Linked DNA regions of Hydrogenispora ethanolica. The protein of the gene in region 2 interacts with the protein of the main gene of each other region in a pairwise test. Links are inferred from orthologs where the notes say so. Each region holds a gene or a part of one and is shown on either strand. Other genes may lie near its edges.

Evidence for each region. Proteins that work in one complex are often made in the same cells at the same time.
Region 1: the proteins of ftsZ (region 2) and EDC14_RS10590 interact in binary tests that used the Bacillus subtilis proteins (3 or more experiments, as listed by UniProt). The link is inferred for Hydrogenispora ethanolica from one-to-one orthologs.
Region 3: the proteins of ftsZ (region 2) and EDC14_RS20705 interact in binary tests that used the Bacillus subtilis proteins (3 or more experiments, as listed by UniProt). The link is inferred for Hydrogenispora ethanolica from one-to-one orthologs.

The regions. Positions count from the first base shown.
Region 1 is NZ_SLUN01000011.1:69,943-75,512, forward strand. The notes cover bases 1-2,807. They hold EDC14_RS10590 (cell division protein SepF), read right to left. Parts: upstream 1,789-2,807; coding sequence 1,213-1,788; downstream 1-1,212. Other genes in these bases: EDC14_RS10580 (YlmH family RNA-binding protein), read right to left, coding at 1-390; proC (pyrroline-5-carboxylate reductase), read right to left, coding at 397-1,206; EDC14_RS10595 (YggS family pyridoxal phosphate-dependent enzyme), read right to left, coding at 1,803-2,480; EDC14_RS10600 (PhoH family protein), read right to left, coding at 2,487-2,807. In the rest of the region: more of EDC14_RS10600, read right to left, coding at 2,808-3,803; EDC14_RS10605 (biotin/lipoyl attachment domain-containing protein), read right to left, coding at 3,815-4,792; peptidoglycan editing factor PgeF, read right to left, coding at 5,081-5,570. UniProt on the Bacillus subtilis protein: Cell division protein that is part of the divisome complex and is recruited early to the Z-ring. Probably stimulates Z-ring formation, perhaps through the cross-linking of FtsZ protofilaments. Its function overlaps with FtsA.
Region 2 is NZ_SLUN01000015.1:96,339-101,629, reverse strand. The notes cover bases 378-3,224. They hold ftsZ (cell division protein FtsZ), read right to left. Parts: upstream 2,398-3,224; coding sequence 1,357-2,397; downstream 378-1,356. Other genes in these bases: EDC14_RS13390 (cell division protein FtsQ/DivIB), read right to left, coding at 2,694-3,224; EDC14_RS13400 (sigma-E processing peptidase SpoIIGA), read right to left, coding at 378-809. Also shown: more of EDC14_RS13400, read right to left, coding at 1-377; more of EDC14_RS13390, read right to left, coding at 3,225-3,449; EDC14_RS13385 (DUF6115 domain-containing protein), read right to left, coding at 3,480-3,980; EDC14_RS13380 (hypothetical protein), read right to left, coding at 4,051-4,377; EDC14_RS13375 (DUF342 domain-containing protein), read right to left, coding at 4,460-5,291. UniProt on the Bacillus subtilis protein: Essential cell division protein that forms a contractile ring structure (Z ring) at the future cell division site. The regulation of the ring assembly controls the timing and the location of cell division.
Region 3 is NZ_SLUN01000033.1:39,000-44,653, reverse strand. The notes cover bases 2,764-5,654. They hold EDC14_RS20705 (cell division protein ZapA), read left to right. Parts: upstream 2,764-3,980; coding sequence 3,981-4,328; downstream 4,329-5,654. Other genes in these bases: EDC14_RS20695 (DUF421 domain-containing protein), read left to right, coding at 5,270-5,654; EDC14_RS20700 (CvpA family protein), read left to right, coding at 4,401-5,213; EDC14_RS20710 (hypothetical protein), read left to right, coding at 3,073-3,951; pheT (phenylalanine--tRNA ligase subunit beta), read left to right, coding at 2,764-2,967. Outside these bases: pheS (phenylalanine--tRNA ligase subunit alpha), read left to right, coding at 1-482; more of pheT, read left to right, coding at 565-2,763. UniProt on the Bacillus subtilis protein: Activator of cell division through the inhibition of FtsZ GTPase activity, therefore promoting FtsZ assembly into bundles of protofilaments necessary for the formation of the division Z ring.

The DNA of each region.
Region 1 (5,570 bases), on a different replicon or contig from region 2:
AACCAAAATAACTTGACAAACGGATCCGGTCACCAGCAAATCCCCAATCTTCTCTCGCTTAAGACCCAGCGCCAATATAGAACCCAGGAAATCACGGTGCGTCAGTTCCTCCGGGCTATTCGATACAATTTGCAAATAGCCCAGCGCCGGTTCGATCGCTTCCGCGATATAATAATCGGGGTAAACGACCAACCGTTGCCGCTCCGCTTTGGAATAACCGCCAAAAACCCGAAACCGGACTCCGTTATTCCAAGCCAGAACAGCTTTAACCTGTTCCAGTTGGGACGGATCCAAAAAATCCGTCCACAAAGGTTGCTGTTCATGGAGGCTACGCTCCGCCAACTCCGTAATCTGAGTCAATAACAGTTTTTCTTCGTTTGTAGGATCCACCATTGCTCACCGTATGCCTTTACCGATCTCCCTGGAGCGTTCCGCCGCGGCGATCGCCGCTTGCATAACGAGTCCTGCGAATCCGGCCTTCTCGAATTCAAAAAGAGCAGCCGCAGTCGTTCCTCCCGGGGAAGTCACTTCATTCATTAACTGGCGAGGATGCTCCCCACTATTTTTTAATAATTCAGCCGCCCCCAACACCGTCTCGGTGGCTAATACCGCAGCGTCTTTTCGGGGTAAACCCAGATAAACACCGGCATTAATCAACGCATCGATAAAATAGTAAACATACGCCGGACCGCTGCCACTGACCGCAGTCACCGCATCCAATTTGTCCTCCGAAACACGCAGCACTTTACCGACACAGCCAAAAATCGCTTCGACCTTCTCCGCATCAGTTCCGGATGCTCTCTGGCCAAGACAATAGGCGGAAACCCCTTTGCCGATCCGGGCCGGAGTATTTGGCATCACTCGCACAATACGGGCTTGAGGCAACGAATTCTCCATCGCAGCCAGGGGCACTCCGGCAGCGATGGAGATAACCAGGTGCTTCTCGCAGAGCTGTGTACCTAATTCCGTCAAGATCGCAAAAAGTTGAATCGGTTTGATCGCCAAGATAATGGTCTGGCATTCCGCAGCCATACTTGCCACCGAAGAGAACAGTTGAATCCCTAAATTGCTTTGCAGAGCCTGGCCTCGCGGTTGGTCAACCTCCACCAGACCGATTTTATCGGCGCTAATCAAACCATTCCGGATTACGCCGCCGATCAGGGCCGCTCCCATCGCCCCGCCGCCAATCACACCTAATTTAAACATAACCATCTACCTTTCCCGATCGTTACGGTAAGTAGTCCCCGCTCCACCGCCGGGTCCAGCCGGCCAATCCTTTTCTTTGTCGCGCCACTCCGATTTCGGAGGAACGGATACCTCAATATGCTGCGGCGAAAAAAGAAAAATTGAACCGCTGACGCGTTGCATGGTTCCTTCCAAGGCATAAATTGCTCCACCCATAAAATCGGCGATACGCCGCGCCAAGACTTTTTCAGTCTCCTCCAGATTGATAATGACCGCCCGCTTATTCTTTAAATGGTCAACCAGCGCTTGAACTTCTTCAAATGAAGTAGGTTCGACGATCACCAACCGGACCGGTTTAGCCTGGGTTCCGGCAGAATTATTATTGCTGTTGTTGGCGTTATTACTGCTGGGATTGTTGAGAGAAACCAACTTGCCGCGTTCCCGGGAATCGCGGCGTACCGGCCGCGGCTCGACCGTGGCGGCTGTCTCGGGTTCCTCAACGATATCTTCAGCCTCAAATCCAAACGTATTCAAAAACTTTTCGAAAAGACCTTTCTTGGTATGTGGGTTGTACTTGTCCTCTTCTTGATCCCATTTTGCCATGGATCTACACCTCACTACTTAAAAATCGCGGTTCCAACCCTTATAAAATTTGCTCCCTCTTCCACCGCTACTTCAAAATCCTGACTCATCCCCATGGAAAGATAACGCCAAGTTTCGCCGAGATGATACCGGACAGCAGCTTCTTTATAAATATCAGTCAACTCCCGAAAGACCGGACGCGCCGTCTCCGGGTTATCCGAGAAAGGCGCCATGGTCATCAAACCGCAAGGAATTAAATTCGGACAGTCTTGGATCCGCTGCAGCAGTTCGGGGAGTCCTTGGGGCGGCAAACCATGCTTTGTAATTTCTCCGGAAATATTCAACTGAATTAAAAAGCTGACCTTTCGTTGGAGTTTTGCGGCTTGTTTCTGCAACTCCGCCACTAACTCGCTACGATCCACCGAATGGATCAGATCAAACTCCGTGATGACCGGTTTCACCTTATTGGTCTGCAATGAACCGATTAAATGCTTGACCACTTTTCCTTCAAGCGCCGGGAATTTTCCGAGTGCATCCTGCACTCGGTTTTCTCCCACATCGGTTACTCCGGCCCGTAGCGCCTCATTCATTTGTTCGGCGGTCACATACTTGGTCACCGCAATAATGGTCACGGTCGAAGGATCGCGACCAGCCCGGGCCGCGCTCTCGGCAACCCGTTGCTTTACAGCGAGCCAGTTATCCGCGATCGACATTTGGTATCACCCCAATAATTTTGCACCCAGCTCGGCCAAGTCGGAACGTTCTCCCTTGGTCAGCGTGATGTGTCCGGCAATCTTTTCGTTTTTGAACCGTTCAACCACAAATGTCAGGCCATTGCTGTTCGAGTCCAGATACGGATGGTCAATCTGATAGGGATCCCCGGTCAGAACGATCTTGGTGCCTTCGCCGACCCGGGTGATAACGGTCCGGATCTCATGGGGAGACAGATTTTGCGCTTCATCCACCAGCAAGAACTGGTTGGGAATGCTCCTGCCCCGGATATAGGTGAGCGCCTCCATCTCCAAAAGATTCAAATCCTTCATGCTGTTCACAAGTTGATCAATTTTTTCATTCCGATCCCGATTGTTGAATAAGAATTCCAAATTATCATAGATCGGCTGCATCCACGGCCGTAGTTTCTCATTCACGTCGCCCGGCAAAAATCCGAGGTCGCTTCCCATGGGAATGACCGGCCTGGAAACGGCCAAACGCCGGTATTTGGACTCCTCAACGACTTTTTGCAGGCCGGCGGCCAAAGCAAGCAGCGTTTTCCCCGTGCCCGCCCTTCCAATCAAAGTAACCAAACGGACTTCGTCATCGAGCAACAATTCCAAAGCATATTTTTGCTCCTTGTTCCGGGCCTTCAAGCCAAAGGTCTCTTGCTGGCCGAAACGGAGCGGAACCATCCGGCCGCCGCTCAGATGGCGGGCGAGGGCCGATTTGGAAGAGCCGAACGAATCCTCCAAAATAATCATTTGATTCGGGTAGATTCCTTCAATCTCCAAAGTTAATTCTCCACCGGCATAAAACCGGTCAATCTGTTCCGGCGGCACTTTCAAAGAACGGATACCGGTATAAACATCCTCAATCTCGATCTTATCCGTTTCGTAATCGGCGGCCGCGATGCCGACGGCATCCGCTTTAATCCGCATATTGATATCTTTGGAAATTAAAACGACTGGATTTTCGGAACTCTGTTTCAAAGCCAGAGCCACGGCGATGATTCGATTATCGGTTTTGGTCCGATCCAACGCCGGCGGGAGCATTTCGATCAACTGGTGGTTAAGCTCCACCCGGATTGTGCCCCGTCCTTCACCCAACGGGACTCCCGTGTCTAAATGCCCATTCTCTCGCAATCTATCCAAAAAGGCGGAAACGCGTCGGGCGTTCCGTCCGACTTCATCCTGGCGTTTTTTTTGGCCGTCAATCTCCTCGACCACGGCGAGCGGTATCACGATATCATTGTCTTGAAACGCATTGAAAGCCTGAGGATCATGCAGTAGAATGCTGGTATCCAAGACGAATATTTTTTTCAAGGGATGGCCTCCTATCGTGAAATGATGGTGTCTCCAAATTGGATCCCTTCGATAATGGCCCGTTCGCCATCGTTTTCAATTACCCGAACCGTTTTTTCTTGATAGCCGTCTCCTTTCATTAATTTAACGAAGGTAACCCCCTTTTTTTTATTTAACGCTTGCACGGGGACAACAATTCCCGAGTTGCGGCGGTATACCAGGAAGATCCTGCAGCGTCTCTCCGGCAAGATGCTCTGACCGATGCCCGGGTCTTCCAGCGCCACCAGTACATCTTTGCCGCCAGGTTGCGGCGGGGCGACTTCGGAGATTACCGCTTTGGTCTGCACTTCCCCCATCTTAATCCTCCAGACCGTTCGCGGAGTTGGATTCCCAACCTCTTGCGCATTCACTCGCACCACGATCCGCTGGTTGAAGGGATCGACAATCTTGGCGACAAATGTTCCGCTTTCAACGTTAAGCGCCGCGCGATGCAGGCGAAAGTTTCGTTTAAGATCCTCTTCCGTGATCCGCGGGAAGTCTTTGGGAGTCAGTTGGTTCTCCCAATCGTCGTACTGATAAAACAGATAACCCGGCTTCACGGCGGTAATGACCGAATCATTATTCTGGTCCATGGCCTGCGAATTTAAATTTTGGATTGCTTGATCGGTTTGATTGATATTTCGTAAAATCCGCTCTTTTTCCTGCTCCAGATTGTTTAAATCTTCTTTAATCGCGAATGCGTTCTGATTCCGCTGAATGAGCTTGCTCAGGATAGTCTGTTTGTCTTTGAGCTCCCGGGCCACCCGGTTCAGATCTTGGGTCAACACTTCCAGTTCCCGTTTTAGCGTTTTGTATTGCGCAACGGATTGAAGGGCGTGTTTGGGAACCGAGCCTTCCCGCCCATTGTCGAGCGTGGCGATGACCTCTCCTTCGGGAACCATCGTCCCGCTGACGCCGGTCACGGTCAGCTTGCCGGCCGCGGGGGCGGTGTAGATCGTCTCGTTACGCAAAAAAAGCGCCTCAGTCCAAAAGCCCTTTTCAATCGTTCCCCACCGCGCGACCACCGGATGTGTTATCATACCGCTCACAACATTGCGGACCACTTCAAACAGAAGAATAATTAATATTATTCTGACAATGACCTTGAGCATTCCGGGAATCGGTGATCGGCGCCGAAACCGCTGATGGGTCAAGATCTTTTTAGTGTCAGCATATTCCGACTTCGCCAAAGTTCGTTCCTCATTTTCGCATTACTTTTTGCGAACGCCGTCCCGGTTGGCTGCGGTTCTCCCGGCGGTTCACGCCGACTCGACCGGTTTTAGACCGATGACGCTCATCAACCGGCCGCCGCTTCCTGATTCGGCACGAAATGAAAAAAACCGGTCCGAATGGCAAACCGTACAGAATTCCGGCCTTTCGATCCGTTGCCGGTCGATTCCCGCCTCTTCCAAAAAACGGGAATTGACTTCCGCCAAATCAACCCGGTATTGTCCGTTCTCCGCTCGCACCGCGTCAGCGTGTTCCATCGCAAAAGTATCGGCGACCTCGGAACCGACGATAAAGCAACGGTCACAAATCGCTGGCCCCAGAACGGCCCGGCAATCGCCCGGTACGGTACCAAAGGCCCGTTCCATGGCGATGACGGCATTGCGGGCGATCCCCGCCAAGGTGCCGCGCCATCCGGCGTGAACCAGTCCGACCGCTGGAGTTTTGGGATCATATAAAAAAACCGGATAACAATCGGCGGAAAAGATCGCCAGCAGCAGTCCAGGTTCCCGGGTTACCAGT
Region 2 (5,291 bases):
TCATACTCCTGGTTCTTCTGGCGGACGCTGACCCGGTCCGGACGGAAACCGACCATCAGCCCATGCTCCTTGCCGAGCGAGTGAAAAGGCAGCAGCCGCACCCGCTCTTCCCAGTACAGCGGGATGGCCAGATCGTCGGCCAACTCGCCGCGCTGCAGGTGATCAACCATTTTGAGGACTTCCGGCGGCAGTAAATCTTTAATGTGGTTAAATTCCACCACGATCACCGGCACCTTCGTCAGCGGGTCATGCAGCCGGTTTCCGGTATCCAACAGGGCGTTCAATTTCAGGTTCTGGCCCTGCCATTGAATTTGAATCGGGAAAAGGCAGATCTGATCCCAGACCTTCCGGTGCACCACCCCCCAGCCGATCTCGCCCAGTATGAAGATGAAGGCCAAATGGAGGCAGAACCGCCACCAGAGCGTGATGGTCCAGTGAAAATAGCGCTGGTTCAGGCTGTCGATGCCCCAGTGGATTCCCGATAATAAAAACGAAAGCAAGTAAAAATAGCCGATAATGGTCAAGAAGCGCCGCAGCGTCAAGGGAAAGAAAGCCGCCGTCACCATCAGCCATGGTATCAGAAACATGAAGATCAAAGGGGAGAGTACCCAATGATAGAGCAAGCCCTCCGAAGCCTGGTTCAACAACAGCATGAACTGGAAGGCTCCGCCGATCGCTCCTCCCAGGAGCAAACGCGGCCAGGCGACGCGCGCGGAACTGATCTGTCCGACCATCCACAACAACGTACCGTCTTGTATCCAGCCGAGGATTGCGCCGCTTATCGGGAGATCAAGATAAACCTTGACCATATCCAAAGTAGATCACCACCCCCCTCTATCATACCGGAGCCCGGTCGGATTTCCTTTCTTGTCAGCGCTTTTTAGACCCGTTAGCAGCCCTGTGATAAAGGGCTTTCGAACCGGAAATCAGCTTGTAGAAAGGTTTAAAAATAACTTGATCATTTGCATTAGGCATCGCTGTGACTCTTCCGGCTTTTCGTCACAGGCTCTTTTCGAAAGTACGCCTCAAAATATAGAGATATGATTCCCCTTCGCCAAATAGAACCGAGAACCATGGAATGACTCCCGAATGCTTCTGCGCCCCGCTTATCGACCCGATCCTAAAAGTATAATTGGCAGGATGGCGCTTCGAGAACGGCGACTCGCAATCTCCAGATTTTTCCCATTTTTTAACGAAAGTCCCTTAAAAATCGGAAAAGCGTTCACCTCATCGGTAACGCTTTTCAAAAAGCACTATGATTGATTGTCCAAACGAAGCAATCGCCTCGTTCGCTTGAATCATGAAACAGCTGACGGAAAACCCGGTCTCGGGCGAAAGAAAGAATACGCTCCCGCGTTATTTTTTGCGCATAAAGACCGGGATATCGGGTTCATCATTGATAATCGACCGTAATTCGAAAACATCGCCGATTCGTTTGGTGCGCCGTTGGTCAAAGCCGGTGGCGATGACCGTTACCCGGATATCCTCACCCAGCGATTCGTCGATGACCGCGCCAAAGATGATGTTGGCCTCGGGATCCGCTTCCTCGGTCACAATATCGGCGGCTTCCTTCACTTCCAACAGCGACAGATTGCTGCTGCCGGTGATGTTCAATAGAATACCGCGGCATCCTTCGATGGAGGTTTCCAACAAAGGGCTCTGAATCGCCGCTTTGGCCGCTTCCACGGCCCGATCGTCCCCTTTCGCCAGACCGATACCCATCAGGGCGGACCCGGCATCGCTCATAATCGTTTTGACGTCCGCGAAATCGACGTTGATCAGTCCGGTAATCGTGATCAGATCGGAGATGCCCTGAACGGCTTGGCGCAGGATATCATCGGCCTTATGGAAAGCATCGACGATGGAAGTTTTTTTATCGACGATCTGCAGCAAACGCTCGTTGGGGATGGTAATCAGGGTGTCGACACTTTCTTTCAATGCATTCAAGCCTTTTTCAGCCTGGGACATCCGGACCCGGCCTTCGAAGGAGAACGGCTTCGTCACTACCCCGACGGTCAGGATATTCATCTCCTTGGCCAGCCTGGCAATGACCGGAGCGGCTCCGGTACCCGTTCCACCGCCCATCCCGGCGGTGATGAATACCATATCCGCGCCCTGCAGTATTCCCATGATCTCATCTTTGCTTTCCAAAGCGGACTTTTCGCCGATCTCAGGATTGGCTCCCGCTCCCAAACCCTTGGTCAACGAATCGCCGACCCGTAGCCGTATATCCGCATTGGAACGATTCAGTGCCTGTCCGTCAGTATTTATCGCGATAAACTCGACGCCTTGAATCTTGGCCTCAATCATTCGATTCACGGCATTCGTTCCGCCACCGCCGACTCCGATAACTTTAATGGATGCAAATTGTTGTTGCGCTACTTCAAATTCGAGCATTCCGATAAGCTCCTCTCTTGCACCGGTCCTATTTTCCAATGGGGAAATTTGGACCAAATATAATAATTCTGCATCAAAACCGATTAACCTCCCAGGAACCAAAATATTTTCGCCTGACTCCTGCGTAAAATGGTCAAAACCAGCCATAACGATTGGCTATATAAGTTGAATTAAATTCCGCTTTGTTTTTATTTACATTCGGCTTTTCGATGCAAACGGCTTTGTTAAAAGTCGTTGCATTAGGAATGCAAATCTTAGTTAAGAAATTTATTTCATCCTATATAGATACGGAAAACTCACGGACCGATGGCTTTTGAATTCCCTGTCAAGATGGTCGGTACATCGGGAATCCGCAGATCGATCTTGATCAGCTCTTGAGTAGCGACATTGCCTAAAATAGCTTTCAGATTAAACAATTTCTTGGTGAGCCGGGTCGCGTTCCCCAGATTAATCTCTACTAATGTGGCATGACCAGGTAACTTCAGATAGAGATGATAATTCTCAAGGTTAATCTCCCTGATCTGCCTGCGTAATCCGGAGTCGGCGGTAGCCAATATTTTCAATCCCTGAATCAGTTTGGCGTCATGGAGCCGCTGTCCGAACTTTACGGTACGCGGGTGAATGCCGCTGAGTAACGGCAAACCGTCAGGAGGGGCCGAAGGCGAATCGATGACGAACCCGCTCTCGCTGATGACGATCGGACGATTCCGATAGTTGGCCCAACACCTTGGGATTCGCTCCGAAATGCTGAGGATCACCTTATCCGGAAAACGCCGGATAATGGTTACCCCTGCGATTCGCGGGTCATTCAGCAAATTGGCCTTGGCCCGGCCGGTATTGGCTTGAAAGATATTCTGACGCGGACTGATGCCCGAACGGAGCAAAACCTCCGTCTCCGCCACATATCGGTTGCCATGGATCTCTATCTTCTTTATCGAAAAAAAATCGGAATTTATTAAGATCAAAATGACCAGCAATAAGAATAATAAGCCAAAAATGCGTTCAAAACTTATCGATTCCCGCTTTTGATCCTGCGCCTCCAACTCGCTCATAGAACAAAACCGCACCACCATCGGTACGGCCTAACTCCTTTTATAGAATTTAAGGGCTAATTCGACCTCACCTTGACCCGTGTTCAATTGCTTGGCAATGTGAGCAACGCTTTCCCCCGCTTGCCAAAGCTGATAAATCCGTTGCCGATAATCACCGGGGAAGTCGCCCGGCTTATCGGCATCAACCCCCGTCACTCCGGTTTGGTCCGGTTGAAGCTCCTCCGCTCGGTCTATTTCCAAAGCAAGCGACGCAGCAGACGGATTCGGAAGAAGCGACTCCATTTCTCCGGATGCTTCGAATGGCTGGGCTGATGTTGAATGCTCTTCCTCCACCGGTTCCAGGGATTCCGGATCGATTCCGGCTACCGTTTCAAATTCTTCAATCATGGCGGCAACTAAATTCTCAAGCTCTTCGACCTGCTTTTTCAAGTGTTTCACGCGTTTTTCCAGAGCCCGTTTCTGCAAGAAGTACCCGCCGACGAAAAAAAGGATATTGGCAAAAAGGATACCGATAAGCTGACTGCTACGCACCGGGATTACCCCCTAAATAAACAAGTGAAATCCATTCGGGCTGTCTTCTTGAAAAACGGCTGGAAAAATATCAAATTTTGATATCAATCAAATGTCCTCGTTCTTGATCAACCGTCTCCTCCGGTTGTTCGAGGGCTACCGACTGGGTTTTATTGTTGAACCGGCGATACCGCCGGCCGTTACTCTTTTGTTTCTCGGGGTTATTCTGCTGAATGGTTTGACCGGCTGCCGATTCATTGCCCTGTTGGACCTGGGCCTTAAATAGCTGGGATTGGCGGAGCATTTCCTTGGCAAACTCATGTTGGTCCACAACAGGCCGACTATTATGGGTCTGCTGAACCTTCTCCAGCTCAAATGTGCGGGGCATAATCGTCTGCAAGTCAACCGGTTTCAGCATTTCGCTCAACCCCCTTTATCCGTTGAACGGATTCGGTCCCGGAATTCAATTTGAGGACCGCAGCATACTTCAAGGCGTGAACTCAGTAGTACGGTAAAGCTTTAATATCCCGGTCCTGGTAGACGAGGGTAGTATAGCGGATCTCTTCCTGGACTCGAAAGGTAGTTCGACCCATCGTGACCACTACGCCAGGATAAATGAATTCGAGGGCTCGGATACGCCCGTTTTGACTGGAACTTTTGATAATCTCCGCTCCAAGCTCCTCTTTCTTATTTTCAGCGTCGGCAATGCGTTTCTTTAGGATCTCGGCGGTATTCATCAGGGATTCCAAAATCTGGCGTTTGTCATCGGGCAAATTGGGAACTTGTTTGAGCATGGCGATGGCCTTGTCCGCTTTGTCGAGACTAATCTGACTCTCGCGCAACATAGCCTCAGTCTCCTGGTATTCCAACTTGATTCGGGGCGGAGTTCCCACCTCAAGCTGTGTTTGGATGCCCAAACGAGATCCCACCACTTTCGCCAGAATCTCCTGGCCGGAACGGACCAGGCCGCCCACGATCTGCCCTTTTCCGCCCTCGACCACTACTTTGAGATCAGCGTTCACTTGAGCGTTCATGATGTATTCATGGACGCTCAAATAACCCCGGCTATTCAAGGTCGCATTATCCAGGAAACGGACTGAACAATCGCCTTCGCAATCCAGCACCGCCTTACCCCTGCCGTAAACACCGCCCCTGATGAAAAGATTGCCGCCGGCTTTGATGGTCGCGGCATCCACGCTTCCATAAATGCAAATCTCGCCTTCCGCCTCGACGCGCATGCCGATTTCCACATTGCCGAAGATGACCACGTTTCCGGCGAATTCGATGTTGCCGGTTTCAATATTCACATCGCTTTTGATAACTTGAACCGGA
Region 3 (5,654 bases), on a different replicon or contig from region 2:
AACAGCAATATCCCAACCCGTTCCGGGTGATCGCTCCCGGACGGGTCTACCGTCGCGACGCATTGGACGCCACCCATTCGCCGATGTTCACCCAGATTGAAGGGATGGTCGTGGATGAAGGCATTACCTTCGGCGATCTAAAAGGGACTCTGGAAGTCTTTGCGCAACGGATGTTTGGAAGCGACCGTAAGGTTCGTTTTCGTCCCAGTTATTTCCCGTTCACCGAACCCAGCGCCGAGGTCGACGTTTCCTGTGGTTGCGGCGGCAAGGGTTGCCGGGTATGCAAAGGGACCGGCTGGTTGGAGATCATGGGAGCGGGCTCGGTTCATCCACTGGTCCTCAAAATGTCCCAATATGATCCGGAACGATTCACCGGGTTTGCCTTCGGCATGGGAGCTGAACGGATCGCGATGTTAAAATACGATATTCGTGATATCCGCGTCTTTTATGAGAACGATCTGCGCTTTTTAGCACAATTCTAAAATTGGGTTTTCGTTGATTCAGGGTTCTCAAAAAAGCAAACGGACTTGGGACTTCATAACAGAGGATGGAGGAAGACAAGTTATGCGTGTTTCATTAGAATGGCTGCGGGAATATGTATCCTTCCAGTTGAATGCGGCTGAATTGGCCGAGAAATTAACGATGTCCGGGATTGCGGTGGAGGCTATTGAAGACCAGGCTGAACAGTACCGCGATATGATTGTGGCCCAAGTGGTTCAATTATCAAAGCACGAGCAAGCCGATAATCTATTGATCGTAAAGGTTGCGACCGATCAGGGCCAACAGCAAGTGATTACCGCCGCGAAAAACTTGAAAACCGGGGATTTGGTGCCATTGGCCTTGCCGGGCGCCACCTTGCCGGATGGGAAAGAGATCACTGAAGTCAACTTTAAGGGAGTGCTCTCCCAGGGGATGCTCTGCTCCGGCGCTGAGTTGGGATTGGAGAAAGAATCGTCGGGAATCTGGGTTTTTGAGAGCGGATTTGTCCCCGGCACTCCGGTAGCGGAGGCATTGGGCGCAACCGACCAGATTCTGGTATTGGAGTTGACCGCCAACCGCTCGGACTGCTTGGGAATGATCGGCGTGGCCCGGGAAGTTGCGGCGGTTCTGGGGGGTGAAATGGTCCCCAGCTCTACGACGGTGAAAGAAGAAGGCACGCCGGTAGAGGGCAGGCTTTCCATCGAGATCCGCGATCCCGACCTTTGTCCGCGGTATATCGGGCGGATCGTGACCGGAGTCAAGATCGAACCTTCGCCGCAGTGGATGCAGCGCCGGTTGCAGGCCGCCGGAGTGCGCCCGATCAATAACGTGGTGGACATCACCAATTATATTATGTTGGAATACAACCAACCCTTGCATGCTTTTGATTACGATCGCATCGCCGAACACGCCATCATTGTTCGGCGAGCGCTGGATGGTGAAAAACTGCTGACACTGGATGATGTGGAGCGGCAGCTTGAGGCCGGAGAATTGTTGATCGCCGATCCCCGGGGACCGCTCTGCGTGGCTGGAGTCATGGGCGGCGCAAGCAGTGAAGTCCGGAGTGATACGGTGAATATTTTGTTTGAGGCGGCGTATTTCGCACCGCGCAGCATTCGGAAGACCGCAAGCAAGTTGGGGATGAAGACCGAATCTTCCTTCCGTTTTGAACGGGGAATCGATCCCAATGGCACCTTAACCGCGATGAATCGGGCCATGCACCTCATTGAATTGCTGGGAGCCGGGACCGTGGCCAAAGGATATATCGATCAATATCCGCAATCCATCGAACCTGTGACCATCCATACCTCGGCCAAGGCGATCAACCAGTGGCTCGGCACTGCGTTGAGTCCGGCAGAGATCCGCAATTATCTGGAGCGGGTCCGTTTTTCGGTGCTAGAACCTCAAGCCGGGCAATTTGAAGTCACGGTGCCGACTTATCGGCCGGATGTGTCATTCACTGCGGATTTGGCGGAAGAAGTAGCCCGACTTTACGGTTACGATCTTATTCCGGCCACAATTCCGGAGAGTCGCCAACCGGGGGGCCTTACCCCTTTGCAACGGTTTGAGGTCGAATGCCGTTCCTGTTTGCAGGGAATCGGGTTATCGGAGATTAAAACATATAGTTTATATGCGAAAAACGTTTCCGAGCGTTTACAACTTCCGGGGAACGATCCCTTGTCTCGGACCGTGGATCTATTGGTGCCCTTGAGCGAAGAGCAAGCGGCGATGCGAACCAACCTCATTCATAGCATGCTGGAATGCATGGCATTCAACGCCAAACGCCGCCAGTCCAATTTGGCCTTCTTTGAACTTGCCCGAATCTATCGGCCGAAATCCGGAGAAATCTTGCCGGAGGAACCGCTCCATCTCAGCGTTGGTCTGATGGGTCAGTTGCGGGAGAATGGCTGGAACCAGTCCCGGGCGGAAGTCGATTTTTACGATTTGAAAGGGATCTTGGAAGCGTTGTTCGCCAGGTTGCATTTACCCCAGATTACACTGGAGCGTTCGGCCCAACCTTTTCTGCATCCCGGTCAGGCGGCGGAGATTCTCGTGAAAGGAACGTCCGTCGGCTGGTTCGGTCAAGTTCATCCGGATGTTGCCGCCGAATACGGTCTCACCAAAAAAGCCTTTGTCATGGAGCTGGATCTATCTTTATTGGCTCCGTTGCGGGAGAGCGAGATTGTTTTCGAAGCGCTACCAAAGTTCCCGGCTTTGGAACGGGACCTGGCATTGGTTCTCCCGAAAGCTGTTCCTGCCGCGGAAGTGGCCGCGAAGATCGAAACGATCACCAAACATCTGGTGGAACGGGTCGAACTTTTCGATGTCTATCAAGGAGAGCAAGTTCCGGAAGGAATGCGGAGTTTGGCCTTTAAATTAGTATATCGCTCCAAGGAACGGACGCTGACGGATGTGGAGGTCAATCAACTCCAAACCGAGCTGCTGACGGCGTTGAATCAGGCATACGGAGCCATGGTGCGGGCTTAGCCAGTTTTACAATGCGGCACTAATCCGTAAGATTGAAAGATGTTCTAAACCCTCCTCGCCCGAACATACATTGTATCAACAATGGGCCAGGGGGGTGTTTTTTTTATGGGCAGAATTTGGGAACGAATTGAAAACCAGGTCATTTATGGGGCTGCTTTTTATATTGGAATTGCGATTATCTGGATCTTGGTCTCCATCGGATTGTGTAAAGTGGAACAGATTCAGCAAGCATCGGAGTTAAAAGCATTCCTGGAAAGCAAAGTTTTGCTGGTGGCGTTGGTCTTCCTCGGGAGGTATTTATTCTTTCCGCACTATCGGCCGTCCCGAGGACGGGGATGGATAATTTTTAGCGGCTTTTTTCTGATGTTCGGCGCTCAAGCCGCTAAGTTTATGTTGGTGAATGGAAAAGTTGCGTGGACCTTTTACCTTTATGTCATCGCAGACTCATTCATCTGGGGTTATTTTTTGAGTTCGCTCGCAGAGACTTTTTATTTGACTTGGCATCATTGGCAGAATCATCCCCGGGTGGCTCCCACGATGTTTGCAAACCTATGGCAACGTTTCTGGAGCGAAACGCTTCAAACCGGTTTTCTCTTGACTGTTCTTTTGGGCTTGGTCTATTATTATTTGGTCAGTTTCTTCGTAGTCGATTCGCTCCTTTACAGTTATCTCTTGCTCGTTCCTTTACTCGGAATAGCAACCGGCTTGTTTTGGATCGTTTACGAAAAAGCCCGAGGGTGGGTCGATCAAGACCTTTTCCAGTTAGATCAAGAGATAGCGACCTATCTCAGCTGGCAGGAATGGCAAGCCGACCTCGATTTTCCGGAAAGGATACCTTGGATTCAGTATCTTTTTCAGATCAGGAATTATCTTTCGGATGCCAAACGGCCGGTGATCTCAGTCACGACTCTCTTTTGCTATCTATTGTTTAGCGGATTCATCCTCTGTCTGCCGTACCTTTTTGGAATCGTTGTTGAAGTTTGACTCCTTCAAATGAAGGAGTTTTTTAATGGATGGCCAATTATCTGAACTGGATGGGCATCGTTCTCATTCATTTCACGCAGCAAATTTTTCTCCGGGGTGTGGCAATGCTCGAACGGAAGAATGATGAGTCAGAAAATAAACAGTATATCGTCAGGTTAATGGGCGAAGAATACTTGATTCGCGGCAATGATAACCGCGAATACGTCGATACAATCGCTTCGTATCTTGATGATATTTTTAAGAGTATCGCCAGTAATAATCCGAAATTGAACAAATCCCAAATTGCTGTGTTGGCTGCCTTGAAAGTGGCGGATGAAATCCATAAATTGCGTCAAGAATATCAGTATCTCGATCGCTTGCTGGCGGAGGCTGAGTAAGACTTTTTTTAGGAATGCCTTAGAGCACCGGCGTATCGTCTATGTGATGGCGCTGGGGAAGGAGGTCATCTCGTGACCTGGGTCGACTGGTTGATTGGCGGAGTTTTTGCTTTTTTTATATTTCAAGGTTATCGAAAGGGATTTGTCCAGCAACTATTCGATCTATTAGGCGGCGTACTGGCCTTGGTTCTGGCTTTTTATTTCTATGCCACGATTGGGAATTATCTTGAAAGCATCCTGCATTTTTCGGCAGCACTCTGCCAGATTATCGGTTTTATTCTGCTAGTGGTCGCGATCGGCGGTGCGGTGAGCTTTATCGGCAAACACTGGCGGGCAGTCCAGAAAAATGAGCCCATAACGTTGATCGATAGTGGCGTCGGCGCCCTTTTCGGCGGTTTTAAGGCGGCGGTCATTTTGATTATTGTCCTTTTATGCTTGATGGCCTTGCCTTGGGACCTGCTTCACAGTCCGGTCGAAACATCCAGTTTTGCCAATGATCTTTTGCGGCTGGCTCCATTGTTCTATGTGGTTCAGGACAACTCTTTACCTCAGGACATGCCCAGGTTGGTTGTATCGCCCGAAGGCTTGCAATTGCGGAAATTAAACGGTCGAGAGCTAGCGGGTGCCATTTGTATCGCCTGCGGCCACAAAGTAGAATATCGCGGCTTGGTTCGGGCCGGATTATCTTCTTACCCCCAAACATACTGCCCCAACTGTCACCGAGTCAGCGACGGCTGTCTTACGTTCGAAGGCTATCATATGATTAACGGGACCTGCCCATACGAACGCTTCGGCAGCCTGGGAGTTGTTGACTGCAAAGTCTGGCCCAATCCCGAACCGACGACCGTCAAGGGAAAATGCCCTGTTTGTGGGCGGACCCAGTAGTAGAAAGCGAGAATCGGCTTTTGCCAACCGGTCCATACTAACGCCGAGGCGATGGGATGGACTGGTTGTTTTTACTTCGTTTTTTGCTTAAGCCGGTGGCAATCTATATTATTGCGCTCGCGGTGGTCCGTTGGATGGGCAAACGTGCCCTTGGGACCCTGAGCCTGTTCGATCTGGTCATTATGGCCGGAATCGGGGATGTCATTGTGGTGGTCGGCCTGGAACAGCGCGTTCCTTTCGAACGGGGCGTACTCATCCTGGCGATGTTGGGGGGATTGGAATGGCTCTTCTCGATGCTTTCCTTCCGTTCCCGATTTTTTGCCGGATTGTTGGAAGGAAAACCGACCGTGCTGGTGAAAAACGGTGAGTTACTCGAAGCGAATCTGGCCAAAGAACATATTTCCAAGGCCGATCTCTATCAGGAATTGCGTAAAGAGGGAG